DNA from 4 places in the Tatumella sp. JGM94 genome. Region 4 is predicted to be linked to each of the others. Evidence: predicted binding sites of a transcription regulator. Region 4 holds the regulator's gene; each other region holds the start of a gene.
What was found. The regulator PurR, encoded in region 4, represses purine synthesis genes. The targets are predictions, from matches to a motif close to CANGCAAACGTTTGCNTG.

Region 1 (7,821 bases), on a different contig from region 4:
TCCTGATATTTTCCATAAACCCCGAACCGCGGGGACCGGCATTTAATACACCACAGGGATGTAACAGCTTAACCCCGGCGGTTTGTTCAAATTCCTGCCACAGTGCCTTACTGCGCAGCAGCAGGGGAACATATTTTTCACCTTCGCCATAGGCATAACGGATCAGGCGGCTGGTGCCATGGTGTGCCCCCTGTTTATGGGGAGGATGGTGAGCATCAATCATCAATACATTCAGTCCTGCACGGCTGGCGTAATAACCGGCCGCTGCACCGGCAGAGCCACTGCCGGCAATTATTAAATCGTAAATCATTCCCGTTAACCCCCTGAGACAGTGCGGATAAACAGGATAACAGAGCCCTGAATGATAGCAAAAATAAAGGCACCCGGTCGGGTGCCTGCTGACGAGGGAGCAGAGACTAATGTTTTAACGGATGGAGGGGCCGGTCTTCGGCTGACTCTATTTTGGCAATACCGGCTTCCAGTATCGATATAAACTGCCGCGCCACATCAGTGGTCAGCCAGTAGGTCGGTCCTATATCCGCTTCTTCTTCTTTCTGTTGCATCGACGATAATGAATGCAGGCGGATCATCATTGCATCATAGACATCAACGGTGCTGATATCCCAGCCGACCAGTGAATGGGTCTGAATGACATCTTTCTCTCTATCCATAAAACCCCCTGATTACTCGTGAAACGACGTGTATATTGAGGTTTAGCTCCAGCCTGTGTAAAAAATTGCAAGGCAATATAATTATAACATGTATCCTGAAAACTGGCAGAAACGCAATAAAATATTGCGGGGGATGGCAGAAAAACAGCCCGCTCAAACCGGGCTGTGTCCCCTGACAGGGCTCTCGCGGCAAGAGTACAGGGTTGACCTGCACCATATTGTTGCCGGGCCGGGCCGGGTCGCAGGCGATTACTACAGGCTACGGGTCAGTAAAGCCGAATAAAAAAACCGGATGGCGACACCCGGTGGCGTATCAACGCTTAACCACCGTTTCACTGCCACCTTGTGTGGCAGTGAAACATGACTGACTGTCCACAGTAAGGGGGCTGCAGGCAGATATTACTGTATACGTATACAGTAATATCTCTGCTAAGGCAACGGCTGATCAGGGCGCTACCGTCCAGTTCAGTGTCTGGCCGGCGAGGAAGGGAACAATAACATCATCTCCGGCAGCTATCGTTTCAGGAACCGTCCATGGCTGGCGTAGCAGGGTCACTGTATCTTCGTTGACCGGTAACCCATAAAACTGCGGCCCGTTGACGGAGCAGAAAGCTTCGAGATGTTGCAGTGCATCCAGTTCTTCAAATACGGTAGCGTAGGCCGACAGTGCACTCGGGGCATTAAAGACTCCCGCACATCCGCAACTGCTTTCTTTACGGTGGCGCAGGTGTGGTGCCGTATCAGTGCCGAGGAAAAAGCGCGGATGACCACTGGCAACCACCTGACGCAACGCTTCCTGATGAATATTACGTTTCAGGATCGGCAGACAGTACAGGTGCGGGCGAATGCCGCCACTCAGCATATGGTTACGGTTAAACATCAGATGTTGCGGAGTAATCGTTGCTGCCAGGTGTTGATCACCGGCACTGACATAGTCAGCCGCATCTTTGGTGGTAATGTGTTCCAGCACCACCCGCAGGGCCGGGAACTGGCTGCGCAGCGGGATTAATACCTGTTCAATAAAACGTGCTTCACGGTCGAAAATATCCACATGTGAGTCGGTCACTTCGCCGTGGATTAACAGCGGCATCCCCAGCGACTGCATACGATCCAGCACGGAGGCAATATGTCCGATACTGGTGACCCCGTGGCTGGAGTTGGTGGTGGCATGTGCCGGATACAGCTTGGCAGCAGTGAATACTTTATTGCGAAAACCGGTTTCGATTTCGTCCGGATCCAGCGAGTCGGTCAGGTAGCAGGTCATCAGTGGCTGAAAACTATGCCCGGCAGGGCGGGCCGCCATGATACGGTCACGGTAAGCAATGGCTGCGCTGACGGTGGTTACCGGCGGGACAAGGTTTGGCATGACTATTGCGCGGCCATACACCTCGCTGGTATATGGCAGGACGGTGTTCAGCATTTCATCGTCACGTAAATGGATATGCCAGTCATCGGGACGGCGTAAAGTGATCTTATCTGGGTGAACAGTCATGCATCAGGCTCCGGCGTAAAAGAGTAAACGTTTGCGGGGGTTTTTACCGGGGACTAAGGATAAAGCCCCCGCGGCCGGATTGCACTTGTTTTTTGCGCTGATTTTTGGCAGTCAGTCGCCGGTTAGCGGGTCAGGGAAATCACCAGTTCGCCGGGTTTCACTTCCAGACCTTTGGCCAGTTTTTTTGCCAGCCCTTCGGCAGTACTGCGGTCCGCACTTAGCACATAGGCCGGATGATTCTTAAAATACTCCTGCAATGACTGGTTCAGAACCGGCATCAGGGCAGTGACAACAGAACGGAGCTTATCCGGGCTGACCTGTGAGTCGGTGATTTGCAGATCCTGCAGGTAGATAGCTGACTGTTGTGGATCAAAGACCGGCTGTGCTTTCATTTTCAGGCTCACCCGGGCGTCCTGCTGACCAAACAGTGATTGTAACTGTATATCGGCAGTGCCGGAGAGCGTCATTTTATTCGGTTCTTCCCTGCCGATAGCTGATTGTAAGTCAGTCAGGACAATATGCGCGCTGGCCAGCCCGTTAACCCCGATATCTTTCTGATAGTTATCGTGTTTTTTCAGCGCGTTGTTCACCTGTTGCTCGCTGATGGTGTATTGTGTCAGGTGGTCACAGCCTGTGAGCAGCAGGGCAGTGAATAAAAGTGACAGGCAGATAAACAATTTACGCATATATTCCTCAACTTACCGGTAAGATCCTTGCGGGCCGGGGAGTATTCTGCCTGAGTTACTGCCGGGTGTCATCCCGTGTCCCTGCCTCCTTCTCTGCCAGTTACTTCCGGCAACAGTGGCTGAAAATTACCCGTGTGCGACAACGATTTCGCGACAGTCAGCAGAAAATAAGTGTGTTTTTAATGGGATAAATAAGCCGCTGGTATTAACATAATCAGCAGTCCGTCCGGAGCAAACCGGACACGGAACAATCTGTTCATTAGTCAGGGAGTCTTTATGTTTGGATACCGTACAGCATCTTCCCGCGTGAGTCTGACGACTGACCGGATGGTGGTCCGGCTGGTGAATGATCGCGATGCATGGCGAATGGCAGACTATTATGCCGGTAACCGTGCCTACTTAATGCCGTGGGAACCTATCCGTGATCAAAGCTATTTCCAGGCGTCCGGCTGGCAGGCCCGGTTATCGGTGATGACAGAGCAGCAGCGTCAGGGGGCAGCCTATTACTTTATTCTGCTGGACCCCTCGGAACAGGAAGTAATGGGCGTGGCCAATTTCAGTAATGTGGTACGCGGCTGTTTTTATGCCTGCTATCTCGGTTATTCGCTGGGGGAAAAATGGCAGGGGCAAGGGCTGATGCAGGAAGCGTTACAGGCGGCCATTCGTTATATGCAGCGGCAACATAAGATCCACCGGATAATGGCCAATTATATGCCGCGGAATCAGCGCAGCGGAAATCTGCTGGCACGGCTGGGTTTTGAGAAAGAAGGGTATGCACGGCAATATCTGCTGATTAATGGTGTCTGGGAAGATCATGTTCTGACGGCACTGACTCGTGAGGATGGCAGTGCTGATAAGTATTGCTGAATTACGCCTTGTAACAAACACTGCTGGTGATTTTTACCAGCGCCGATAGACTATGCCCGCCTACAGAAACTGTGTGCCAATGGCCGGGGAGCAGATCACCGTTCCGGGCTATAAATGTCGAAATTGCAGGATGTCTGAACACTTATGAATTTGCTTAAATCACTGGCTGCGGTCAGTTCAATGACCTTGTTTTCCCGCGTGCTGGGTTTTGCCCGCGATGCCATTGTGGCGCGGGTATTTGGTGCCGGGATGGCGACCGATGCTTTTTTTGTGGCGTTTAAACTTCCCAATCTGTTGCGCCGTATATTTGCCGAAGGTGCATTTTCACAGGCCTTTGTGCCTATTCTGGCCGAGTATAAAAATACTCAGGGTGAAGAGGCCTCACGTATTTTTGTGTCGTATGTCGCGGGTTTACTGACACTGGTGCTGGCGGTAGTGACAATCCTGGGGATGCTGGCAGCCCCGTGGGTCATTTATATTACGGCCCCCGGTTTTGCTGATACGGCGGATAAATTTGCGTTAACCACCGCGTTACTGCGGGTAACCTTTCCATATATCTTACTGATCTCTCTGGCATCGCTGATTGGTGCGGTACTCAATACCTGGAACCGTTTTTCGGTACCGGCCTTTGCCCCGACCTTGCTGAATGTCAGCATGATCGGCTTTGCGCTGTTTGCTGCCCCCTGGTTTCACCCTCATGTGATGGCACTGGCCTGGGCGGTTGTAGTCGGCGGGGTACTGCAACTGGGTTATCAGCTGCCCCATTTACGTAAGATAGGTATGCTGGTATTACCGCGGATCAATCTGCACGATGCCGGGGTATGGCGGGTATTACGTCAGATGGGGCCGGCGATCCTCGGAGTCTCCGTCAGCCAGATCTCTCTGATTATCAATACTATTTTTGCTTCATTTCTGGTATCCGGCTCCGTGTCCTGGATGTATTACGCTGACCGGCTGATGGAATTTCCTTCGGGAGTGCTGGGGGTTGCCCTGGGGACGATTCTGTTACCGTCACTGTCCCGCAGTTTTGCCAGCGGTAATCACCAGGAATATTCCAACCTGATGGACTGGGGGCTGCGCCTGTGCCTGTTGCTGGCGATCCCCAGTTCAGTGGCAATAGGTATCCTTGCCGGGCCATTGACTTCAGCTCTGTTCCAGTATGGTAAGTTTACGGCATTTGATGCCCTGATGACTCAGCATGCGCTGGTTGCTTATGCGGTCGGGCTGGTAGGACTGATCGTGGTGAAGGTGCTGGCTCCGGGCTTCTATTCCCGGCAGGATATTAAAACACCGGTAAAAATTGCTATTTTCACCCTGTTATCGACTCAGGTGATGAATCTGGCATTTATTGGTCCCCTGAAACATGCCGGTTTATCTTTATCCATCGGGCTGGCGGCCTGTCTGAATGCCGGACTGTTATTCTGGCAATTACGCAAAAAGAAAATTTTTCATCCACAGCCGGGCTGGGCCGGTTTTCTTTCCCGACTGATTTTATCGGTGGTTATTATGGGGGCAGTCCTCTATACCCTGCTGCAATACATGCCATCGTGGGGGGAAGGCGAAATGGTGTGGCGGATCCTGCGGCTGACCGGAGTCTGTGCCGTCGGCGGGCTGGTGTACTTTGGCAGCCTCGCGATAATGGGATTCCGTGTCAAAGACTTCGCCCGGCGCAGTGTGACCTGATCAGCGGGCCACGGCCGGACTCTCAGGAAAGCAGTGATCACTGACAGGGTAACTTTTATCGGAAGTTACCCTGTCTCCGGCAGAGCCGGCATCTGCGTTTATATATCACTCAGCATAGCCATCCGGTCCGTAAAAGGGCCGCTGACTCAGGGGAGACAAGACGGATAAAGCCTGTTGTGTCCAGCGAAGTTGTTGTTGCAGCAGCAAGCCCGTATGCTGGTTGGCCTGCTGTAGCACACAAAGTTGCCGGCAAACCGCCTGCCACAAGTCGGCTAACGGTCCGCAGTCCGTATAGGGGGCCTGTAAACTGTGCTGCTGACCGGCCTCCGCCAGCCGTAAATCGAGATAACTTAAAGTATTCAGGGCCGCCTGCTTATCTTCTGTCAGGCTCTGCAGCCGGTAACTGTCAGGATGTGCTGCCATCAGTTCCTGTTGCTCTGTTTCCATCATCAGTTGCAGTGACGATAAAACCTGCTGCATGTTCTGCACGATTATCAATAACGCTTGCTGCGGATTAGTCTGCGTCATCATGCTCCACCCTCAGGCTGTCAGCGATCCCGTTAGCAATTATCCGGCTATCAGTGTGGTAATGTCCGTCGGCAATTGCCTGCCGGAGATCATTAACCTTTGACTGACGGATATCCCCCTGACTGGTGTTATGCAGTAATTGTGGTACCCGGCTCAGGTTTACCCTGGCAGCGGGGGCCGCAGTACCGGACAGTGACAGTTTGTCCTGAAGACGTATGCCGGCTGATGGCTGTTGTTCTGCCTGAGGGATAAGCCCGCTGGCCCGTGTTTTGTCGATGCTCATAAACGTGACTCCGCTGCTGGATTATTCTGTTCGCCTGACAACTCAGGCAGGATATCCGGATTATCGGCATTTGCCCCTGAAACCTTATGGCCTGCTTTGTGTTAGTTGATTTTTACGGATAACAGCCCGTGACTATCAACAGTTGCGATAATGATCTGACCATTCAGCGTTCTGACTCTGACTTCATTGCCTGCGGTTGCGTTGTTCAGTGCTGTACCGGCAGTGCCGACACTGAATCCGTTGCCATACAGGCTCACCTGTACCTGATCACCGCTTGTTACCTGCCAGGGCTGACGTAACTGTGTCCGGATAATCACTTTCCCGGGTTGCAGAGTTTGTAAGGCAATGGCAGGTAATGTCTGCGACGGTACCAGCAGCGACCGTGCTGGCAGGGTATCCAGCCTTCCGTAGCAGCGGGATAACAGTTGTTGCGTGACCAGGCCCCCACGGGGAATTTGTTGTGCTGCAACATAATAATTGCCGGTAACCTGTAATTCAGTTTGCAGAAAATTCTTTCGCGGGCCACAGCGGGCTGCCACGGTCATTTTCCCCCAGCGGCGGCTGTTACCGGGTAAACTGAATACCGGCCGGGAACAGACCGGCCAGCCCTGGCGGGGGGTAATAATGACCGCCTGCATCTGCCCGGCATATTGCGGTTCCCGTTGCCGGAAAAACTGCGTCAGCTGCTGTTGCAGGGGACTTGCCAGGCTGAACAGTGGGGTAATAAGCAGTAATAAAAACAGCATTTTTTTAGACATATTATTTCTAATTGTTTGTAATTTCAGTTAATTTTACATCTCCCCGGTGATTCTCAAACGCTAAACTGGTGACATTTTTTTCGGCTATTCTGTCGATTTCCCGCCACTGCATTCCCGTATTCTGCATGTCATACCTTCCTGACCGGAGACACTTATGTCCGACAGACTGGATACGGAACTTGGTTTTGCCCGCCAGGTGCTCAGCCTGCGTCAGCAGCGACAAACAATACTGGCCGCAAACATTGCTAATGCAGATACCCCGGGTTATCAGGCACGGGATATCGATTTTTCTTCACAGCTGAAAAAAGCAGTTTCCCGCGGGCAGCAAGGCGACCAGCCACTGGCCCTCACCCTGACCTCCGGGCGGCACATTGCTGCACAGGGTCATCCGCCCGCCGACACCCGGCTGTTGTATCGGGTGCCCGATCAGCCAGCGGCTGACGGCAACACGGTAGATATGGATCGGGAACGGGTTCAGTTTGCGGATAACAGTGTCAAATATCAGACCGATCTGACGATGCTGTCAGGCCGGATTAAACAAATGATCAGCGTATTACAGGGATAAGCGGATTGTATGAGCCTGTTCAGTATTTTTGATATTTCCGGGTCGGCACTGAGTGCCCAGTCCCAGCGGCTGAATGTCAGTGCCAGTAACCTGGCCAATGCGGATAGCCGCACAGGGCCTGACGGACAGCCATACCGTGCCAAACAGGTGATCTTCCGCACCGATGGCGGCTACCCGTCCGGTATCGGCGGGGTACATGTGGCCGGGGTGGTGAATGATCCTTCACCATTCAGGCTGGTGTATGCGCCGGGTGATCCGCTAGCCGATCAGCAAGGCTATATCCGTATG
Region 2 (7,821 bases), on a different contig from region 4:
GGCGACAGCGTTATCCCACACTAAAAGGCGGGTTAATGGCGCGCACTTTACCACAGAAGCGGTTAAAGCCCAATAATGCCTGCGGTGATGTTCTTCGCAAGGCGGGGATCAATCCGCAGCCTATGAGTGGTACCCGGTATATCCGGCATTGTGGTGATATCTGCTACAGTCAGGATACGGTGAGTATCGGCAGAGCTCTGAAGAGTCATAAATAATGAAAAAAGCACAACAACGGGTGGTGTTTTTCGATCTTGATGGCACGCTCCATAAACAGGATTTATTCGGCAGTTATCTGCGCTATTGCCTTGTCCGGCAACCGTTAAATCTGTTGCCGCTATTGTTGCTGATACCGCTTATTGCCGGCGGGTTACTGGTCTGTGGCCGGGCCTCACGCTGGCCTGTCAGCCTGTTACTCTGGTCGGTGACTGTCGGGCACAGTGAAGCATTTTTACAGCGGCAGCAACAGGCGTTTTGTCGCTGGTTCCGGCCACGGGTGATCCCGTTTCCGGATGTGCACCGGCGGCTTAATCACTATCTTCAGGCAACGGATACCAGTGTCTGGTTAATTACCGGGTCGCCGGTGACGCTGGTGGAAAGTGTGTATCATCAGTCCTCTTTTTTACCCGCGGTAAATATTATCGGTTCACAGATGCGACGCAGTCTCGGAGGGCGGGTACTGACTCTGCGCTGTATTGGTAAAGAAAAAGTCAGGCAGCTGGAACGGCAACTGGGCAGCCCGCTGCGGCTTTACAGCGGTTACAGTGACAGTCGTCAGGATAATCCGTTAATGGCCTGCTGCAGTCATCGCTGGCGTGTCACCGCCCGCGGAGAGATTGAACCGCTCGGCGAAGGGTGAACGACAATACTCCGGCCGGAGGACCGCGACCGCTGCTACGCATTCATCAGTGATCCCGGTATAATGCGCCGCGAAAATATTAACCGGGGATAAAGTGTTGACCGAAAAAAATGATGAGTACTGGATGCGTTACGCATTATCGCTGGCAAAGCGGGCTCAGGATAATAATGAAGTTCCGGTCGGTGCGGTCCTGGTGTCTCAGGGGGCGCTGATTGCCGAAGGCTGGAACCATCCTGTGGCATCACATGATCCGACAGCACATGCTGAAATCATGGCGCTGCGTAATGGCGGGCGGGCACTGAACAATTATCGCTTACTCGACACAACGCTGTATGTCACCCTTGAGCCCTGCGTAATGTGTGCCGGGGCGATGGTACACAGCCGTATCTCCAGGCTGGTATTCGGTGCCAGTGATGGGAAAACCGGGGCTGCGGGGTCTTTACTGGATGTGCCCGGTCACCCGGGGATGAATCACCGGATAGAGGTTACCGGAGGGGTACTGGCTGACGAATGTGCCAGCCAGTTAAGTGATTTTTTCCGCCTGCGTCGTGCACAAAAAAAAGCGCTGCGCCAGGCGCAGCGGGAAAATCAGTCACTTAGTTCATAGCAATTTGTGGTTCAGCCGGTGTTATAGGATCGGATTCCGGCATAACCGGCGGTTTCTGCTGCATTTCCTGCAGGTATCCGACCAGGCTGATATTGTATTTACGGATATTTTCCACGTAATTATAGGCTTCATTGCCGCGGGCAAAGCCGTAAGTTGTCTGGCTGTAATAACGTTTCTGAGCCAGCAGCGGTAACCGGGTTTTGACATCGGCCCAGCTATCGGGATTGCCCCCCTGCTTCATGGTGAGTTTTCGGGCATCCATCATATGGGCATAACCGATATTATAGGCAGTCAGGGCGAACCAGATACGCTCATCTGAAGGGATAGTTTCCGGCATTTTATCCATCAGATTTTGCAGATACTGGCTGCCACCGCGAATACTTTCGGCAGCATCCAGCCGGTCACTGACCTCCAGACTGTCGGCCGTATTACGGGTGAGCATCATCATCCCCCGGACGCCGGTCGGTGATGTGGCCCGCGGATCCCAGTGTGACTCCTGATAAGCAATCGCTGCCAGCAAACGCCAGTCTATCTGGCTGGCATATTTTTTGAACAGTGGCTGCAGGGAAGGCAGGGTACTGTCAATCGCCCGTAAAAATGTCCGGGTATCAACATAGTCAAAGCTTCCCGTATGGCCAAAATATTTTTCATCCAGCCGCGCCAGAGTACCTTCTTCATTTAAACGGTTATAAAAATCAAGCAGGGCAGCATTCAGGCTATCATCAGCAGATTTTGCCATATACCAGTTCACGGGAGTCTCACTGGTGACATCAAACGCGACAGCCAGTTTCGGGTGAATACGTTGCATCATACCGATGGTCGCCGAATCACCGATGGTATAGTCCAGTTTGCCTGAGGCTACCTGTTCCAGCACTGCCTGAGGACTGAGTTTCTTCTCTATGCTCCAGTCAAGTTGCGGGTATTGATCTGCTTTTGCCGCTTTAAGGGTCGGAATAAACGCTGACTCTGAAGGCACGGCCAGTGTACCTCGCAGATCACCCAGATTTTTAGGCCGTGGCCGGTCGACGCGGTAGACCAGTTGTTGCGTGGTCGTATAGTAGGCCGGTCCGCTACGGTAGTTTTGCTGGCGGTGGCTGTCCCAGGCCAGACCCGCAGCCAGTAAATCCGCCTGGTGATTGTTCAGATCATCAAACAGGCTTTCAATATTCGGGCGTACAGTGACCTCCAGCTTCACGCCCAGATAGTCTGCAAAGCGTTTGGCCAGTTCGTAATCCATTCCCGTAGGATCTTTATTTATCTTTTGCCAGGTCAGTGACGAATTTATGGTGCTGATACGTAATACTCCGCGCGATTTTATTTGCGACAGAGTGTCTTGTGAACCTGAATGCCAGGGTATCGCAGGCCATAAAGCTATTGCCAGTAATAGAGTGACAAGACCGATCAAAAGATAATTAAACTTTAAGTATTTCAAAGTATTATCTCATTAATCAGCGCCGGGTTCAGCCTTTTGGCAGGATGTTAAACACAGGAATAGTACCCCGACGCGGAGAGCATTTTGAGCAACAAAAAGGCAAAGAGCAACTTTTATAGCAAGAAATGTTTGTTTTTTGGGCGGTGAATTATCCAGATAAAATCCGCGCAAACGGTTTCGTAACGGGGCCTTATTCTTTATAATACGCCCCGTTTTCCCCCTGTTGCGCCCAATGAAGCGTCGCCCGGCGTTTCGAAGACGAGAGATCTTTAATGATGGAAATTTTGCGTGGTTCGCCCGCTCTGTCGGCATTTCGTATTAACAAACTGTTGACCAGCTTTCACGACGCTCATCTGCCGGTGAGTGACATTTATGCCGAATACGTGCATTTTGCTGATGTCAGTTCACCCCTGACTCAGGACGAGCAAAATCGTCTCCAACGTCTTCTTAAATACGGTCCCTCGCTGGCAGAACATGAACCTGCCGGACGTTTATTACTGGTTACCCCGCGGCCGGGTACCATATCGCCATGGTCTTCGAAAGCGACTGATATTGCACATAACTGTGAACTATCTAAAGTGTTGCGGCTGGAACGCGGGCTGGCTTTCTATATTCAGGCAGAAAACCTGACAGAAGCTCAGTGGGCCCGGCTGGGGGTATTACTCCATGACCGGATGATGGAAACCGTATTCACGGATCTGTCTCAGGCTGAACAACTGTTCGCTCATCATCAGCCACAACCGGTAAAGGCGGTGGATATTCTGGGACACGGGCGTGAAGCGCTGCAGGAAGCAAACCTCTCCCTCGGGCTGGCACTGGCAGAAGACGAAATTGACTATCTGCTGGCAGCCTTTACCGCGCTGGGACGTAACCCGAACGATATTGAGCTGTATATGTTTGCTCAGGCTAACTCTGAGCACTGCCGTCACAAAATCTTTAACGCCGACTGGATTATTGACGGTGAAAAACAGCCAAAGTCGCTGTTTAAAATGATTAAAAATACCTTCGAAAAAAATCCTGAGCATGTGCTCTCTGCCTATAAAGACAATGCGGCAGTGATGGAAGGTTCAACCGTGGGTCGTTTTTATGCGGATGATCAGCAGGGCCGCTATGATTACCATCAGGAAGAAGCCCATATCCTGATGAAAGTGGAAACCCATAACCACCCGACAGCGATCTCTCCGTGGCCGGGAGCGGCGACAGGGTCGGGCGGGGAAATACGTGATGAAGGTGCGACCGGCCGCGGCGCTAAACCTAAAGCGGGTCTGACCGGCTTCTCCGTGTCTAACCTGAGGATCCCCGGTTTTGAGCAGCCGTGGGAACAGGATTTCGGTAAACCGGAGCGGATTGTCAGCGCGCTGGATATTATGACGGAAGGCCCGCTGGGCGGGGCGGCATTTAATAATGAATTCGGCCGTCCGGCACTGAATGGATATTTTCGTACCTACGAAGCGCAGGTAAACAGCCACAATGGTGAAGAGCTGCGTGGTTATCATAAGCCGGTGATGCTGGCGGGCGGAATCGGTAATATCCGCGCTGATCACGTGCAGAAAGGTGACATTACCGTCGGGGCTAAACTGATAGTTCTGGGCGGCCCGGCAATGAATATTGGTCTGGGCGGTGGTGCAGCATCATCGATGGCGTCAGGTCAGTCCGATGCTGATCTGGATTTTGCTTCTGTGCAGCGAGATAACCCTGAGATGGAACGCCGTTGTCAGGAAGTGATTGACCGCTGCTGGCAACTGGGTGAACAGAACCCGATTCTGTTTATTCATGATGTCGGTGCAGGCGGATTATCGAATGCAATGCCGGAGCTGGTCAGCGACGGTGGCCGTGGCGGACGCTTTAACCTGCGCGATATTCTGAGTGATGAACCGGGGATGAGTCCGCTGGAAGTCTGGTGTAACGAGTCCCAGGAACGTTATGTCCTGGCGGTTGCGCCGGAAAAAATTGCGTTATTTGAACAGCTGTGTAAACGCGAACGGGCACCTTATGCAGTTATTGGTGAGGCAACCGAAGAGCTGCATCTGACTCTGACAGACGAACATTTTGCTAACCAGCCGATTGATATGCCGCTGGATGTACTGCTGGGCAAAACCCCGAAAATGACCCGCGACGTCACGACTCTGCAGGCCGAGGGGGTGGCGCTTAGCCGCGACGGTATCTCTCTGGCTGAGGCGGTAAAACGTGTAATGCACTTGCCAGGTGTTGCCGAAAAAACCTTCCTTATCACTATCGGTGACCGTTCCGTCACCGGCATGGTGGCACGTGACCAGATGGTCGGACCCTGGCAGATCCCGGTAGCAAACTGTGCCGTCACCACAGCCAGCCTGGACAGTTATCATGGTGAAGCTTTTGCGATTGGTGAACGTGCGCCGGTAGCGTTGCTGGATTTTGCTGCATCGGCACGCATGGCGGTAGGGGAAGCACTGACTAACCTGGCGGCGACAGACATTGGTGAACTGACCCGCGTTAAACTGTCGGCCAACTGGATGTCTGCTGCCGGTCATCCGGGAGAAGATGCCGGTTTATATGCGGCGGTAAAAGCGGTGGGTGAAGAGCTGTGTCCGGCTCTGGGGCTGACTATCCCGGTCGGTAAAGATTCAATGTCGATGAAAACCCGTTGGCAGCAGAACGATCAGCCGCGGGAAATGACGTCTCCTCTGTCTCTGGTAATTACCGCGTTTGCCAGGGTTGAAGATGTTCGCCATACGGTCACCCCTGAGTTGCAGTCACAGTCAGATAATCTGCTATTACTGGTGGACTTAGGTGCAGGGGCCAATACCCTGGGAGCGACCGCACTGGCTCAGGTTTACAGCCAGCTGGGTGATACCCCGGCGGATGTCCGTGATGCACAGCAACTGGCGGGTTTCTTTGCTGCTATCCAGCAACTGGTGAGTGAACAGAAATTACTGGCTTACCATGACCGTTCTGACGGTGGTTTACTGGTCACGCTGGCAGAAATGGCCTTTACCGGACATTGTGGTGTGGATGTTGATATTACCGCCCTTGGCCGGGATACACTGGCGTCGCTGTTTACCGAGGAACTGGGTGCGGTTATCCAGATCAATACGGCTGACCTTGCGGCGGTGAACGCAGTATTTGCACAGCATGGGCTGAGTGACTGCCTGCATGTATTAGGCAGTGCACAGTGCGGAGACGACTTTGTGGTACGTGCATCACAGCAGGTCGTCTATCAGGAGAAACGTTCTGTCCTGCGTCGCTGGTGGGCAGAAACGACCTGGCAGATGCAGCGGCTGCGTGATAATCCGGACTGCGCGGATCAGGAACACCAGACTAAACTGGACGATAAGGATCCCGGCCTGAATGTATCGCTGAGTTTCGATCCGGCCGAAGATATTGCAGCCCCGATGATTGCTACCGGTGCCCGGCCTAAACTGGCGGTCTTACGTGAGCAGGGGGTTAACTCCCATGTGGAAATGGCTGCGGCGTTCCATCGCGCTGGTTTTGATACTGTCGATGTCCATATGAGTGATTTACTTGCCGGACGTCGCGGGCTGGATGACTTCCATGTACTGGCCGCCTGTGGCGGTTTCTCTTATGGTGATGTGCTGGGTGCGGGTGAGGGCTGGGCGAAGTCCATTCTGTTTAACCCGCGGGTTCGTGAGAACTTCGAGCAGTTTTTCCATCGTGACCAGACACTGGCTCTGGGGGTATGTAACGGCTGTCAGATGATGTCTAACTTGCGTGAGTTGATCCCCGGCAGTGACCTGTGGCCACGCTTTGTGCGTAACCAGTCTGAACGGTTTGAAGGACGTTTTAGTATGGTTGAAGTGGCTGACAGCCCGTCATTATTACTGTCGGGAATGGCGGGTTCGCGTATGCCAATCGCCGTATCTCATGGCGAAGGTTTTGCCGAACTGCGTGATCAACAACAGCTGGATGATTTGGAAGCACAGCGGCTGGTTGCGCTGCGTTTTGTCGATAACTACGGCAATGTCACCGAAAATTATCCGGCTAACCCGAATGGTTCACCGAAAGGGATGACTGCGGTAACCAATACCTCCGGTCGCGTCACTATTATGATGCCTCACCCGGAACGGGTGTTCCGTACGGTGAGTAACTCCTGGCACCCGCAGCAGTGGGGCGAAGACAGCCCGTGGATGCGTATTTTCCGTAATGCACGTAAACAGCTGGGCTAATCATCAGCCTGCGGTGAATGTGGTACAAAAAGCACTCTGCGGAGTGCTTTTTTTATCTGCCTCCTGCTGGCCACAGAGGGGGACTGTATCATTATGGTGACATTTCCCCTCGCAAACTGTCGCTGAATTGTGACACTTAATTATTTGATAAATATATATTATTTATCAACCTGCTTTAAATGTCTCTGATCAGAGACAATTCCGACCTGTCCTGAGATGATATCGTGGCCGTAATGCCATTAACTTACTGATATAAAAACACTTGTAATATGTGGCACAGCTATTGCATTATAGTCAGTACAGCTCATTCTGCTCTTTATGATGCCCTGCGTAAGCGGTCAAGCGCTCATAAACTTTGAATGATGCCCCAAGGTGCCTGCCGTCCGACTTTTGATAATCGTCAGTTTTACTGCGTTATCATGCTACGGGCGTAACGTTGAGTAAGGCACCGCCTTTTTCTTAACGCCGGTATGGCCGGCGTTATACCTTTCTGACACTGGTCCGGAGACTACACCGGACAGTGATTCCCGGTGCTTTTCATTTATTCCTGTCATTACCGCGTGGATTTTTCCCGCAGTCTGCTTCCTTCCTGAGCTTAATCCGGCTAGCATCATCTTTATTTTCCCGATGGCGGTCACCGTGAAGCGCTGGTCTTTTGTCCCCCGTTCTCTCAGACAGTTAGTTTTGCTGGCTTTTGTGTTGGTATTGTTACCGTTACTTGTGCTGGCATGGCAGGCCTGGGAAAGCTTTTCCAGTCTCAGTG
Region 3 (7,821 bases), on a different contig from region 4:
CACAGATAACGGGCAGCATCGCTGCCCGTTATCATGTTACAATAACTGACTATTTTCTAACGGTACCCCCCTGTGTCCGATTCATCTCTGTTTTTCCCTGAAGACTTTCTGTCACAAATGCAACAATTACTCCCTGACGGACAGCAGTTTTCCGCGTTTAAAGCACTGTGCCACCAGCCACTGCGCCGGAGTATCCGGGTTAATACTCTTAAAATTTCGGTGGCGGACTTTCTGGCGCTGGTTGCTGACTATGACTGGCAACTGAGCCCGGTGCCCTGGTGTGAAGAAGGTTTCTGGATAAGCCGTACCGATGAATCACTGCCTCTCGGCAGCGTTGCAGAGCATTTGAACGGACTGTTTTATATTCAGGAAGCCAGCTCAATGCTGCCGGTGTCAGCACTTTTTGCCCACAGCATTGATCCCCGCTATGTAATGGATATGGCTGCTGCTCCCGGCTCTAAAACAACCCAGATTGCTGCCAGAATGCAGGACCAGGGCATGATACTGGCAAACGAATACTCAGCCAGCAGGGTAAAAGTACTGCATGCCAATATCAGTCGTTGCGGCGTCAGCCGTGCAGCCATTACCCATTTTGACGCTGCTGTATTTGGCCCGGCATTACCGGAGCAATTTGATGCAATCCTGCTGGATGCCCCCTGCTCCGGCGAAGGCGTTATCCGCAAAGATCCCCGGGCACTGAAAAACTGGAGCCTGTCGAGTTGCCGGCAGATTGCCGCTACTCAGCAGCAATTGCTGGAAAGTGCTTTCCATGCGCTGAAACCCGGCGGCACACTGGTATATTCGACCTGTACCCTTAACCGGCTGGAAAACCAGCAGGTGGTTAATCAGTTGCTGGCCAGCTACCCGCAGGCAGTGGAAGTGATTGCCCTGAATACGCTGTTTGAGGGCGCGTCACAGGCGGCAACCCGCGAAGGTTACCTGCATGTTTTCCCGCAATATTTCGATAGTGAAGGATTTTTTGTCGCCTGTTTACGTAAAACAGACAGTATTCCCCCGCTTCCGGCCCCGACCTATAAAGTCGGCAAATTCCCTTTCAGTCCGTTACCCCGGAAACAGGTTCAGGAAGTACGCCAGCGGGCAAACGACGCCGGTCTGGACTGGCCGGAAAATTTGAAACTCTGGCAGCGGGATAAAGAAATCTGGTTATTCCCTGAAGAAGCTGAGTCATTATTTGGCCGGGTACGCTTTTCACGCATCGGCCTGAAGCTGGCTGAAACCTTTGCCAGGGGTTATCGCTGGCAGCATGAGGCCGTTATTGCACTGGCAGATCCCGGGCACGACACGGTTGTTCATCTGAGTGATGCGCAGGCAGAAGAGTGGTACCGTGGCCGTGATATCTACCCTTGTCAGCCGTTACCTGCCAGTGACATGCTGGTATTCCATCGTGGTCAGCCACTGGGACTGGCGAAAAAGGTCAGTAACCGGATAAAAAACAGCTACCCCCGTGAACTGGTAAAAGAAGGCCGTTTGTTCCGCTGACACGACTAAAAAAAAGACCGGACACAACTCCTGTGGCCGGTCGGGGGAAATGGCTCAGAGAGCCGTGCGCTAAAAACTGTGGTTATGCAATAACGTTGCTCTGTTAATAAGCATAGTCTGCTTTCCCCCGGTTTCCAGTGCCATTGGCTGATGCTGTCACCGCTATTTTCCGCACAAAGACTGCGCTTTGCTGATCAATGGTTGCAGGCTCATTTTCTGACCGGGATGATTTTTATCATCCGCCACCAGCGGAGCAATTGAGCTTCCCTGAGCCAGCCCGGCATTCACTTTTTGCTGTGCTGTTTTATTCAACGGGTAATTCATTAAGGTCGACGGATTAATGGCAAATAATGCGCCGTCCTTTTCACAGGTCAGCATAATTTCTTCACGGTTCAGGGGCCAGTGATCTTTGCCGGTTTCGAAACGACTGACGGTGATCACCTGAGTTGCCATAGCCTGACCACTGAGCAACAGCAGTAACAGGGAAGGAAATATTTTTTTCATGCAATATAAACCTTGTTTACACAATCATTGAATAACGGGAAAAATTCATCCCGGCGATAAGGTTGCCAGCAGGCTGACCAGTCCGATGACGACCAGAGAGGTAATCAGCTCCAGTCTGGTCAGGCGAATAAATAACTGCCGACTGTCGTGGTTCGCCGCCTGTTTAAACTGTGGTACCAGCGTGTAGCGGTTATACAGCGCAATCGTCACCATCAGCATGACAAACAGCACTTTCAACATCAGCAGGCTCAGCCATAATGTGGGCTGCAGCGAAAAGCCGGCAATCGATAACGTATTAATAACACCGCTGAATAACGTAACCGCCACCGCCCAGTGACCATAACGGGAAAAACGCATCATGGACAGCAGGGCCTCCCGCTCACCGTATTCCCGTCCTGCCTGTTGCATCAGTCGCAGCAGCGGATACAAACCTCCGCACCAGAAAGCAGCTCCCAGCAGATGGACAGTCTGGCTCAGCTGCCCTGCGATACCGGCTATCCCGTCGTGCATCGCGGCATGTCCGGTCCCCGCCAGGCACAGTAGTTGAATCATACTGCTCAGCAATAATAATTTCCGGATACGGGACCCTGAGAACCTGATCAGCAGCAGAGTCAGTGCCGGAAGCAACATTTCCGCCCCCCAGGCCCGGCCAAAACGGGTAGCGGCCACAGCACGCCAGATGTCCGGCTGCGTAAACCCGTTTTGCTGCCCGCTCATCAATACTGTCTGGGCAGCAAATATTCCCAGCGCACTGACTAACGCAATGGCTGCACTCCACCACAAGGGGGTTTTCAGCAATGCCCCTAACTGTCCGGCGAATTTACCACGGGTCAGCAGCACCATATAGCCGAGTGTGCCGGAAAAAAATAACAGACTACTGAAATGGAAAAAACGCAGAAGTATGTAGCCGGTAACAATCACCTGTTACCTCGCCGCGGGAAAATAACCGTATCTGACATCGCGGCGACTATTGTCTGTCTGCCGCATCTCCTGTTCCGCAACACTCTGCTCTCCTGACACTGATAATAAGAACTGCCTGATTACATTAAGAATACGCCGCTACTGAACCGGTGTCGAGTTTACGCCAGCTTAGCCCGGGGGTTGATCCGCAGAAGAGAAAGCATTATTTTGACGCTAAATATTCAGGAGCACCCGATGAGCTTTAACTTAGCCCTGCTGTCTGCAGAAGAAAAAGATAAGATTAATACGGATCTGGCTGCCTCCGGCGTCGCCTTTAAAGAACGTTATAATATGCCGGTAGTCGCTGAGATTGTTGAAAGAGAACAACCTGAAGCATTACGCGACTGGTTCCGCCAGCGACTGGGGACTTTTCGCCAGACCTCCCTGACCCTGTCACGTTTACCTTATGAACCTAAACAGAAAAACTGATGTTACGGGTTATTGATACAGAAACCTGTGGCCTGCAGGGCGGCATTGTCGAAATCGCCTCGGTGGATGTGACTGATGGCAGGATAGTCAATCCGATGAGTGATTTGGTCTGTCCCGATCGGCCTATCAGCCATCAGGCAATGGCAATTCATCGGATCACCCCGCAGATGGTTGCTGATCAGCCGCCGATTGAGCAGGTCATCTCCCGTTACCAGGGCAGCGACTGCTATGTGGCACATAATGCCAGTTTTGACCGCAGGGTACTTCCTGAAATGGGCGGCGAATGGCTGTGCACCCTGAAGATGGCACGCCAGTTATGGCCGGGGCGTAAATACAGTAACCAGGCGCTGCGCCATAGCCTTAAGCTGGACATTGAACCGCCACAGCACCTGCATGCTCACCGGGCATTGTATGACTGCTATGTGACCGCCGCACTGTTAATCCGGATTATGGAACAATCGGGCTGGGATCGCCCGCAGATGCTGGCAGTCTGCCAGCCGGCAGCCAGCGCTCAGGCCGATGATATTTTCCCTTTCGGAAAATACCGCGGACAACCTATTGCTTCAGTGGCGCGGAAGGACCCGGGTTATCTGCGCTGGATGCTGGATAATCTTACGGACTTACGCCCGGCATTACGCCAGGCACTCCGGCATTATCTGAAGGGTCAGCTCTGAATCTGAGCTGGCGGAAGCAGCCCTTCCGCCAGCCCGATAAGGAAGGCACTCTCCATCGCGATATCATGATAGGCTTTAAACCGTCCCGATTTCCCCCCGTGCCCGGCATCCATATCGGTCCATAACAGCAGCAAGTGATTATCGGTTTTCAGTTCCCGCAGCTTCGCGACCCACTTGGCCGGTTCCCAGTACTGTACCTGCGAATCATGTAAGCCAGTGGTTACCAGCATATGTGGATAAGCCGCAGGGCAGACATTATCATAAGGGCTATAACTGCGGATAACGGCATAGCTTTCGGCCTGCTGCGGATTACCCCACTCATCATATTCGCCGGTGGTTAACGGAATACTTTCATCCAGCATGGTCGTCAGCACATCAACAAAAGGTACCTGTGCCACAATTCCGTGATACAGTCCGGCAGCCTGATTAACTATCGCTCCCATCAGTAAGCCACCGGCACTGCCGCCCATGGCATAGCATTGTTGCGGGTTACCATAACCCCGCGCCAGTAACTGGCGGGTTGACTGGATAAAGTCACTGAAGCTGTGCTGTTTATTTGCCAGCCGTCCGCCGTCGTACCACGCCTGCCCCAGCTCGCCACCACCACGAATATGCACCAGTGCATAGACAAATCCTCTGTCCAGCAGACTGAGACGACTGCTGCTAAAGTCTGCATCCATACTGCTGCCATACGCACCGTAACCGTAGACCAATAAAGGATTTTCCGCCGGACGGAACAGGTCTTTTCGGTAGACCAGGGATACGGGTACCTCACAGCCATCATCCATTGTCAGCCATAAATACTCACTGTGGTATTTCCCGGCACTGAAACCTTTTACCGTGCTTTGCTTCAGAATCTGACGTTCACCGCTGTCCAGATCAAGCTGGAAGGTGGTTGCCGGGGTGGTCATGGATGAATAACCGTAACGTAATTCTGAAGTGTCCGGCGACGGGTTATAGCCCAGCCAGGTCACGTACGTCGGATCATCAAAGCGGATCAGCCGTTGTTCATCACGGAAACGATGATACTGAGACAAACAGCTCAGGCCGTTTTCCCGCTCTTCCGTCACCAGCCAGTCCCGGAATACCTGAAAGTCCTCCAGTACCCGCTGCTCTCTGACGGGGATGACCGTCTGCCAGTGCCTTTCTTCCGGCAGGGATTCTGCGGTGCGGTACAGGCCGAAATTAATCCCTTCGGCGTTGGATCGGATATAAAACTGCTGCTGATAGTGGTCCAGATCATATTCATGATCTTCCCGCCGCGGCAAAAAACATTCGGGCGCGGACTGAGGCTCACTGGCATTCACCAGCCAGACCTCGGTGCTGGTGGTACTGTCGATAATAATTTCGATAAAGTCTTCCGAGGTGGTTTTCCCCAGACTGACATAGAAGCTGTCATCATTTTCCTGATACACCAGCTGGTCCTGGTCGACCGCTGTTCCCGCAATATGTCGCCAGACCTGCCAGGGCAACAGAGTATCCGGATCCTGACGGACATAGAACAGAGTTCTGCCATCATTCGCCCATACCAGCGAAGGAGAAACGCCGGTCAGGACTTCCGGAAACCAGTGGTTATCCGCTAATGAGTACAGACGTATCTCATATTGTCGCCGTGATAAAAAATCTTCCGCGACCGCCATCAGACGATTATCCGTGGTGATATCCAGGGCTCCGAGACTATAGTACGGATGCTGCTCTGCTCTTTTGTTACAGTCAATCAGGCATTCCCACTGTGGATCTGCGGATCCGTTTTGCCGGGCGCGGAACCATGCCGGGTACTCTCCTCTGGCAGCAAAACGCTGCTGATAGAGAAAACCGTTTTTCAGATAAGGGACCGAATGATCTTTCGGCGGGATACGGGCCACCATTTCCTGGTATAACCTTTTTTCCAGGTCTTTCACCGCGGATAATTGTTGCTGGCAGTAATCATTTTCCTGACGCAGATAGTCAAGGACTTCCGGACGGGAACGCTCATCATCCCTCAGCCAGTAGTAATTATCTGTTCTGGTTTCACCATGCAGTGTCATTGTATGGGGATGTTTTGCTGCTTTTGGGATTGTCATTGTCTCTGTCCTGAAAAAATTAAGACCTGCCAGCCGGAGGAATACGTTCACCGCAAGGAAGAATCTGACCCTGTCATCGTCTGCCCTGCCGTCTGTGAAGCAGACTTTACCATTATAAAAAAGAAATCGCCTGCTAATGCCTGCGCAATCGTTTTCCTTTATACTGTGCGGCAGTTTTTGTTCAGGAATCAACGGGTGAAAAGAATGGTAACTCTCGGAACAGCACTGCGTCCGTCAGCAACACGTGTCATGTTATTAGGCTCAGGTGAACTGGGGAAAGAAGTTGCTGTGGAATGTCAGCGGCTGGGTGTGGAAGTGATCGCCGTAGACCGCTACGCCGATGCTCCGGCGATGCATGTGGCCCACCGCAGCTATGTGATCAATATGCTGGATGGTGATGCGCTGGCAGAAGTTATCGCCAGGGAAAAACCTGATTTTGTGGTGCCGGAAATCGAAGCGATTGCTACAGATAAATTACTCGAGCTTGAACAACAAGGTGTGCATGTGGTGCCGACTGCACGTGCAGCAAAACTGACCATGAACCGTGAGGGCATTCGCCGGCTGGCTGCAGAAGAACTGGCACTGCCAACCTCAGCTTATCGTTTCGCTGACAGTAAAGAGACGTTTTTTGCTGCCGCCCATGACATCGGATTCCCCTGTATCGTTAAACCGGTGATGAGCTCTTCAGGTAAAGGTCAGAGCTTTATCCGTACCCCGGACCAACTGGAACAAGCCTGGCAATACGCCCAGCAAGGTGGCCGTGCAGGGGCCGGAAAGGTGATTGTTGAAGCCGTGGTTAACTTCGATTTTGAGATCACTCTGCTGACGGTCCATGCCGCGGATGGTATTCATTTTTGTGCGCCGATCGGCCATCGCCAGCAAGACGGTGATTACCGTGAATCCTGGCAGCCACGGGCCATGAGCCCGCTGGCCCTGGAACGTGCTCAGCAAATCTCAGCGTCAGTTGTCAGGGCCCTCGGAGGATTCGGGCTGTTTGGCGTCGAGCTGTTTGTCTGCGGCGATGACATCATTTTCAGCGAAGTCTCACCACGCCCCCATGATACGGGTATGGTCACCCTGATTTCACAGGACCTGTCGGAATTTGCTCTGCATGTCCGTGCCTTCCTCGGTTTACCAATCGGCGGGATCCGTCAGTATGGCCCGTCAGCTTCTGCGGTTATCCTGCCGGAACTGGACAGCCGGGATATCCGTTTTGTGAATGCGGACCAGGCACTGGGTGCCGGTCTGCAGCTGCGTTTATTTGGCAAACCCGCCATTGAAGGCCGCCGCCGGCTGGGTGTGGCTTTAGCTACCGGAGATACCACCGAACAAGCGGTTGCCCGCGCTATCGCAGCCGCAGAAAAAGTATCAGTCAGTGGTTAATTAACCGACTGCCGCCTGTCCCCCGCAGCCCGGGGGACTTATCATTGTCAGCATCTTTACCTCCCCCGACTGCCGTCGTCTCTCCTTTTAGCCTGAAAATGTTTGCTGAGTACTGCTGTTAGCGGGACATCCGGAAGGTTACGGATCAAAAACGCTGCCCTCAGGCAGCGTTGATCAGTCTCTTCGTTCAATAACGACGGTCAGTGTTCAGACCTGTTGTCAGAAATGCACATTGGCGGTCAGCATCCAGGTACGTGGTGTGCCCGGCGTATAGCGATAGCCACTGCGGTTAAGTGCAGCAATATATT
Region 4 (7,821 bases):
ATATCGAAATTGATCCGCAAACTCAGGCGGTAATTGATACGGTCGAACGGGTACTGGCAGCTCGCGAAATGGCAACCACAGAAGCGAAGGTATAAGCCGTCGTTATTTTATCGGCCTTGTCTGACAACAGGTGCCTCGCTGAACGATGTTCCTGTAAAAAGCCCGCCGGCTGTCACGACCAACCGGCGGGCTTTATTCTAAGACGAGCCAGTGAAGACTTAACGGGCTACCCGTAATCCGCCATCAATGCCGCGGCTGAAAACGACCTGCCATAACTGGATATCCCTGGCACGGAAGGCACCGGCGCAGGCATTCAGGTAATAACTAAACATACGTTTAAAACGCTGATCATAGTTATTTTCAAGCTGTGGCCAGCTGGCGAGAAAACGTTCGTACCACGCCATCAGTGTCCGGTCATAGTCCACACCAATATTATGCCAGTCTTCCATCACAAAATGCGGTTCGCTGGTCTGAGCGATATGCATCACTGACGGCAGACAACCATTCGGGAATATATATTTATCAATCCACGGGTCAACATTTAAATCGGTATGGTTAGATCCGATAGTATGCAGTAAAAAAAGTCCGTCAGGTTTCAGGTTGCGTGAAACCACATCGAAGTAGGTGGCATAGTTTTTCGGGCCGACATGCTCAAACATCCCGACAGACACAATCCGGTCAAAACTCAGATTAAGATCACGATAGTCTTGTAACAGGATAGTGACGTCCAGGCCTTCGCACCGTTGCCGGGCCATTTTTTGCTGTTCAGCAGAAATGGTGACGCCATGCACACTGACACCGTAACGACGGGCAGCAAACTCAGATAATCCGCCCCAGCCGCAGCCAATGTCGAGTAAAGTCATCCCCGGCTTTAACTGCAATTTACGGCAAATCATGTCCAGTTTAGCTTCCTGTGCGGCGTCCAGAGTGGTTGCCTCTTTCCAGTAACCGCAGGAATACTGCATAAAAGGATCCAGCATCAGACTGAACAGATCATTACCCAGATCATAATGTTCTTTACCGACAATCCAGGCGCGTTTTTTGGACTGAAGATTTTTAAGGCGGGCAGTAGCAATACGAAGTGTGTCTTTGAAATGATGTGGTAATTGTTTATCGAGTTTATATTTCAGTACCCGATAAAAAAACTGGTCAAGCCGTTCACATTCCCACCAGCCATCCATATAACTCTCACCAAGTCCCAGAGAGCCTTCCTGCAAGACGCGTTTAAAAAAATCAGAGTTTTTAACCTGAATATCCCATGGACGGTCGCCATTGATAGCAATATCGGCCATCGACAGCATTTCATTGGCAATGCGGTACCAATTATTTTCCTTAAGGCTAACTTCTGCTACACATGATGAACTCATACGCTTTATATCACCTGTTCTATTTTGAACCTGAGGAAAGAATAGCTGACTTTCACTGGTCCGTGAGTAAACTCACAAAAAACGTGCACTTATAAGTAAAGACAAAACAGAGGATCTAGTAAATATCGAAAAATGCGGTTGTGCCTGAATAGCACAATCAAAACCGGTCACAATATGCCTGCAACTTATAGTGAATATTTGTTACCGGGGTGATTATATGCCTGGCAAGCTGAATGTTCAATGGTTTACGGTTAGGTTGCTAATTGTGAAGAGAAAATTAACCCGCCACCAGGTGGGGGCGGGTGAAAGGCGGGTTACGATTTCTGTTGCAGACGGTAACCGGCGATGGCCAGCAGCACAGTAACGGCCATCACCGAGGTGGTGGTTAGCAGGGGCTGTGACAAATGCGAAGAGACCAGCAGGCTGAACAGGAAACACAGTCCCAATTGCAGCGCATTTTGCAGCGCAGCGGCTTTACCACTGGCGGTCGGGAAAATCTGTAAAGCGGCCGACACCACTATCGGATAAATCGCACCATTAGCCATTGCCATACCACAGAAAGGTAACAGTAACGTCAGCAGGCCCGGAGAGGTAAAAAAACTGACCAGCGTCACAGTGATAATACTCAGGGAATAGAGGGCAAGCAGCCAGGGCAGCAGTTGCCGGCCACTGAAATGATTCAGCAGCGCACGACAGCCAAACCCGCCTATCAGAAAAGTCAGTGTCTGAGGAATATAACTCAGACCGATATCAGCCGGTGACAGTCCGAGATCACTCAGGATAAAAGGTGAACCGGTCAGCCAGGCAAAAAAACTGGCAGAGCAGGCGGCATAAATAAGCACATTACCACTGTAACCGCGGCTGGCCAGCAGTCGGCGGAAGGAAACCGGTTCAGGCTGTCGCGCAGCAGGCGGCTGTTCAGTGGCCGGAACCGCAGGGAGACGCAGCGTACAAATTATCAGCCACAGGGTAAGCAGCATAAGTAGCAAAAATATTGAACGCCAGTGATAATGGGCCAGCAACCATGAGCCCAGCAGCGGGGCGAGGGCCGGAGATAAGGCAACCATGGGCATAACTGTGGCAAAAATCTTCTGACGACCTGAGGCGGGATAATAGTCAACCACCAGCGACTGCCAGCTGACTGCCGCGGCACAGACCCCGAGGGCCTGAATAAAACGCAACCCCAGTAATACTTCCGCTGAGCGTACCCATAACATCGCCAGGCATCCGGCGGCAAAAACAGCCAGTCCGCAGATCAGTACCGGTTTTCTGCCTATTCTGTCAGACAGGGGGCCCCAGAATAACTGCGCACAGGCAAATCCGGCCAGGAACAGACTCAGACTGGCGCTGATTATCCCGGCATTGGTCGCGAGGTCCTGTTTGATTGCACCGAAAGCTGGCAGGTACATATCTGTAGCCAGAAAACCCAGCATGCTGAGTAATGACAGATAAACTAAAAAAAATATCGGATGCCGCATTACTGTTCCTTATCACAAAAATTGGCACAGAGTTTAAAAGGGTGCACAGAGAGTTGTGAACCGTTAATATTTGCAATTATCTGTGAAAAAAATTGAAAGGTAATCATGTGGTCTGAATATTCCCTGGAAGTGATAGATGCCGTCGCAAGGAATGGCAGTTTCAGTGCCGCGGCACGTGAACTGCACCGGGTACCCTCGGCAATAAGTTATACAGTAAAACAGCAGGAAGACTGGCTGGCAGTGCAATTGTTTGATCGCCAGCACCGTGATGTGGTGCTGACTGCCGCCGGTGAGCACTATGTTCGTGAATGCCGGGGGATTATCAAAAAAATGCAGGAAACCCGGCGCCAATGCCAGCAACTGGCGAACGGCTGGCGCGGGCAGGTAAGTATTGCGGTGGACTGTGTCGTCAGGCGGGGCAGAATGCAGCAGTTGATTATCGATTTTTACCGGCACTTTCCGGATATAGAATTGCACGTCAGCGAAGAAGTTTTTAACGGTGTCTGGGATGCACTGGCCGGAGGACGGGTGGATATGGCTATCGGAGCGACCCAGGCGATCCCTGTCACCGGGCGTTTTGCATTCCGTGATATGGGACGACTTAACTGGCGGTGTATTGTCAGCGCCGGGCACCCTCTGGCGGCTGAAGCCCGGCCGCGCGAGGAACAATTACGGGCATGGCCATCATTACTGTTGGAAGACACCTCAAGGGAATTACCGCGCCGCATTACCTGGACCCTGGATAACCAGCAGCGGATGACGGTACCGGACTGGCAAACGGGGCTGGATTGTGTCAGGGCAGGATTATGTGTTGCTATGGTACCGGGGCATCTCGCCAGACCACTGCTGGACGTCGGAGAAGTCAGGGAACTTCCTCTGCCGTCACCGTTTCCGGAAAGCCCCTGCTGCGTCAGCTGGGCGGAAGAGAGAAGCTCTCCGGCATTACGCTGGCTCCTTGAGTACCTTGGTGATACGCAGACACTTAACCAGGAATGGCTGAGTGAAACCGGTAGTTAACGACGGTAATCGTGGAACGGACCATCGGCCACCGATCGTCTTTCAATCAGTGACGGGTATACTTCTATGGTTTGCGGCTCTTCGCGTTTATTCACAATACGATCCAGCAGCATATCCAGCGCTTTCTCGCCCAGCTCACTTTTCGGCTGGTGAATAGTGGTCAGGGCAGGGGTAAAATACCGCGCGTTGCGCACGTTATCGTAACCAATGATCGATATATCCTGTGGCACACGCAGGCCCTGTTCATCGGCAGCACAAATTGCCCCCATCGCCATAATATCGCCGCCACAGAATACCGCCGTGGGTAATCGCGGCTGAGCGAGTATTTTTTGCATTGCCAGGTAACCGGATTCGGGTTCAAAGTCTCCCTGCACAGTCCATTCTTCACAATGGGTAATACCTGCCTCCTCCAGTGCTTTAAGAAATCCTGCCAGCCTGCCGCCTCCCGTATTACGCTCCATCTGGCCGGGAATACAACCGATATCACGGTGCCCGCGCTCAATCAGATAACGGCCAGCCATGTAACCGCCACGGAAAGCATTGTCCAGTACGGTATCAGTAAAATCACCACGGGACATTCCCCAGTCCATAACGACCATTGGGATATTACGGTTCTCCTCCAGCATATCCAGCAACTCCTGTGGATATTCGGCACACAATACCAGCAGCCCGTCGACACGTTTGCGCGCCATCATCGATAAATAAGCGCGTTGTTTCTGCAAGTCGTTATGCGCATTGCCCAGAATCAGGGTATAGCCATGTTCGAAACATTTTTTTTCGATAGCTTCCACAATCTCGGCGAAATAAGGTGCTTCGAGAGACGTCGACAGCAGACCAAGCGTCTTAGTGTTATTCACCTTCAGACTTCTGGCGACGGCACTGGGAGAGTAATGCAACTCTTTAATCGCTTCCCAAACCGCTTTGCGGGTCGTTTCCGCAACAAAACGGGTCTGATTAATGACATGAGAAACGGTGGTGGTAGAGACTCCGGCGCGTTTCGCCACATCTTTAATTGTTGCCATTCCTTGAGAACTCCTGGTGTTTTAAATTATTGATTTTAAGTGTGTTAATCGTTTGCGTTTTTACAGTTTTATCAGGCCGCTAATGATGCTGCCAGGAGGGGCCGTAAAGGATTACCTGTAAAAAAAGCCTGTGCCTTACAAGGGGAAACAGGGAAGGTTGCGCAACAAAGAGCGGTAATTCTAACAAGGCTGTGCGAATAAAACGAGATTTTTGCGCAGTAGTGTGGGAATATAATAATTACCCTGTACTTTATGTGTCTATAGGAGCTGTCATGGATACGGATTTAAAGCTGGCGCTGACCACCACTATCGTTGCATTACTGATGATTGCGACGTTCAGTTTCACCGCAATACTGCATTAATGTATTCGCACCGGCAGAGGGCTGTTTACCCGCTAAAGGCACGTATAAAGCCGGAAAGTAAGGGTAGCAAGCAGCATTACTGACAGAGAAGCCGATACCCGGCGTGTTGCGGGTATCGGCTTTTTATTTTACGGGGCACGAATTTTTTTACAGTATTAAGGGAAGTGTATTTATTCAGATATTATGTATTACTGATCCTGACGGAATCACCGCGTTAGCGGACATAAATCCCCCCCTGAATACCGGTGCTGCGATATTCAGGGGGGGATTTTCAGTCTCTGGGCGGAGACTAGCGGACTGTGCTCGGGGTTACGACCCGCCGTGCACCAATATAATGCTGTTGCCAGTACTCGTTACTCAGTGCGCTGATCTGGATATCCTTGCCGGTGCGTGGTGACTGAATGAATTTCCCATTGCCCAGATAAACGCCCACATGATCAGCCGCACCGCCACGGTGGATACGGAAGAATACCAGATCACCTTTCTCAAGATCGTTGCGTTTAACCGGTGCAGCATCACGCAGATGGTACATTTCATTGGCAGTACGGGGAATTCTGAAGTTTACCAGGTCTTTATAGGCATAATAAACCAGCCCGCTGCAGTCAAAGCCCGTATGGGGTGAGGAACCGCCCCACTGGTACGGCTTGCCTAACTGATCCATTAATTTAACCATCACAATGGCACGCGCTTTCTGATAGCGTTCACGGTGCAGTTTACTCATGCGGATAGAAGCCAGTTTCGCGGAAGGGCGGCCGGCGGTCCTTTTGGCTATCTGGCGCTGGTGACCGTATTTTCTGAGTGCCGGTGTGCGATGTAACGCAATACGACGTGATTCTTTTTTCGGGCGGCTCTCTCTGACTTTACGCGGGCTGGTCAGATGCTTAACCCGGTGGATAAGGGGCTGTCGGGTTCTGTGGCGTGTACTGGCTGTTTTCAGTGGTTTTCTTTTTCGGCGGGCATCTTCTGTTACCGCTTTTTTGGCTGATTTATGAAATGAAGCATTTATTGCAGTACGTGGCGAAGCCTCTGCGACATTAAAAAAAAGCTGTGCTACAGCCAGAATAAAAAGCGTGGTCAGTAAACGCATAGTTGTCAGGTTACAGGTTAATGTCCTGAAAAAAAGCGGACAAGATTAAAAAAATAACATCTGACTTTTCAGCCAGCCCCAAAATCATTCTAATCCAGATTTTTATAAAATGTTAAGGTCTTTTTGCCGTAATCTGTTACGAGAAGTTTTTTGGTGTAAAAATGAGCGTAAACAGTTAATTAAGTCATCTTTTTACCGGTATTTTTACCGCGGGTATCCGTGTTTTTACCCAACAGAGATCATTTAACCCTGAAGGCGCTGATATTATCTTTTCGACGGAAGATGAAAAATGTCGTTTTCACCCGCGGGTTGATATCGTTACAATAACCGGACATGTCGTTTTGTCCCGAAGGAAGTATGATGAGCACTCTTGAAAAAATTCAGACGCAGATTTCAGAAAACCCGATTCTGCTGTACATGAAAGGTTCACCAAAACTGCCAAGTTGTGGTTTTTCAGCCCAGGCGGTGCAGGCGCTTTCTGCCTGTGGCCAGCGTTTTGCCTATGTGGACATTTTGCAGAATCCTGATATCCGTGCCGAATTACCGAAATATGCTAACTGGCCAACCTTTCCGCAATTATGGGTGGACGGTGAATTAGTCGGTGGTTGTGATATTATTATCGAGATGTATCAGCGTGGTGAACTGCAACAGCTGATTAACGAAACGGCTGAAAAATATCCTGCAGCGGAATAAACCGCGGATGTGACTGAAAACGATGCCCGCCGGCCGATGCGGGCATTTTTTCAGCTGCTAACTGAAAGCGGCAGCCTGTTCTCTGTCAGATCTACAACACCGGTGAACTGTGCTGTGTTTTTTCAGCATCAGCATCAGTATCAGTCGCTAATGGCCATCCTCCCAGCCTTTTCCAGCGGTTAACCAGTTCACAAAACAGGGTTGCTGTCTGTTGCGTATCATACAGGGCTGAGTGTGCCTGATGACTGTCAAACTCCATACCTGCGGCCTTACAGGCTTTGGCAAGTACGGTCTGTCCGAGAACCAGTCCGCTGAGCGCTGCGGTATCGAAAGTGGCAAACGGATGGAAAGGATTGCGTTTCAGATTACTGCGCCGGGCTGCCGCCATAACAAAGCTTTGATCAAACTGGGCATTGTGGGCGACAATCACTGCCCGTCCGCAGTCACTGTCTTTCATCCCTTTACGCACCATTTTGAAAATAGCATGTAACGCATCATGCTCACTTACCCCGTTACGTTGCGGGTCATCAGGATTAATCCCGGTAAATGCCAGAGCCTCAGGGTGAAGCAGGGCACCTTCAAACGGGTTAACATTGAAGTGCAGTGTCTGGTCGGGCTGTAACCAGCCGTCACTATCCATTTTCAGGGTAATCGCAGCTATTTCCAGCAATGCGTCAGTATCGGCATTGAAACCGGCGGTTTCGACATCGATAACCACAGGAAAAAAACCGCGAAAGCGTTGGTTCAGGGCATTCAGGGAACAAATATCGGACATCAGTATCTCATTGGACGAAA

Region 1: the regulator PurR is predicted to act here: its motif matches at 2,184-2,201, upstream of pyrC (dihydroorotase).
Region 2: the regulator PurR is predicted to act here: its motif matches at 3,060-3,077, upstream of purL (phosphoribosylformylglycinamidine synthase).
Region 3: the regulator PurR is predicted to act here: its motif matches at 6,272-6,289, upstream of purT (formate-dependent phosphoribosylglycinamide formyltransferase).

What each region holds. Positions count from the first base shown of each region.
Region 1 covers NZ_JAERJN010000014.1:61,569-69,389, reverse strand. Annotated here, with positions in the region: gene solA (N-methyl-L-tryptophan oxidase) at 1-310, opposite strand, end outside; gene bssS (biofilm formation regulator BssS) at 417-671, opposite strand; gene pyrC (dihydroorotase) at 1,117-2,163, opposite strand; gene JK216_RS11570 (lipoprotein) at 2,286-2,849, opposite strand; gene rimJ (ribosomal protein S5-alanine N-acetyltransferase) at 3,126-3,716, shown strand; gene murJ (murein biosynthesis integral membrane protein MurJ) at 3,861-5,399, shown strand; gene flgN (flagellar export chaperone FlgN) at 5,505-5,930, opposite strand; gene flgM (flagellar biosynthesis anti-sigma factor FlgM) at 5,914-6,210, opposite strand; gene flgA (flagellar basal body P-ring formation chaperone FlgA) at 6,312-6,968, opposite strand; gene flgB (flagellar basal body rod protein FlgB) at 7,123-7,533, shown strand; gene flgC (flagellar basal body rod protein FlgC) at 7,543-7,821, shown strand, end outside.
Region 2 covers NZ_JAERJN010000018.1:37,351-45,171, reverse strand. Annotated here, with positions in the region: gene JK216_RS13250 (hypothetical protein) at 36-215, shown strand; gene yfhb (phosphatidylglycerophosphatase C) at 215-856, shown strand; gene tadA (tRNA adenosine(34) deaminase TadA) at 954-1,463, shown strand; gene mltF (membrane-bound lytic murein transglycosylase MltF) at 1,453-2,895, opposite strand; gene purL (phosphoribosylformylglycinamidine synthase) at 3,168-7,058, shown strand; gene JK216_RS13225 (HAMP domain-containing sensor histidine kinase) at 7,698-7,821, shown strand, end outside.
Region 3 covers NZ_JAERJN010000001.1:270,277-278,097, forward strand. Annotated here, with positions in the region: gene rsmF (16S rRNA (cytosine(1407)-C(5))-methyltransferase RsmF) at 73-1,500, shown strand; gene JK216_RS01295 (DUF2511 domain-containing protein) at 1,663-2,004, opposite strand; gene copD (copper homeostasis membrane protein CopD) at 2,050-2,925, opposite strand; gene JK216_RS01305 (DNA polymerase III subunit theta) at 3,160-3,393, shown strand; gene exoX (exodeoxyribonuclease X) at 3,393-4,067, shown strand; gene JK216_RS01315 (prolyl oligopeptidase family serine peptidase) at 4,058-6,130, opposite strand; gene purT (formate-dependent phosphoribosylglycinamide formyltransferase) at 6,335-7,513, shown strand; gene JK216_RS01325 (catecholate siderophore receptor Fiu) at 7,733-7,821, opposite strand, start outside.
Region 4 covers NZ_JAERJN010000007.1:131,014-138,834, forward strand. Annotated here, with positions in the region: gene JK216_RS07200 (riboflavin synthase subunit alpha) at 1-95, shown strand, start outside; gene cfa (cyclopropane fatty acyl phospholipid synthase) at 219-1,367, opposite strand; gene punC (purine nucleoside transporter PunC) at 1,682-2,845, opposite strand; gene punR (DNA-binding transcriptional activator PunR) at 2,951-3,862, shown strand; gene purR (HTH-type transcriptional repressor PurR) at 3,859-4,884, opposite strand; gene JK216_RS07225 (YnhF family membrane protein) at 5,157-5,246, shown strand; gene JK216_RS07230 (C40 family peptidase) at 5,536-6,333, opposite strand; gene JK216_RS07235 (Grx4 family monothiol glutaredoxin) at 6,691-7,026, shown strand; gene rnt (ribonuclease T) at 7,118-7,801, opposite strand.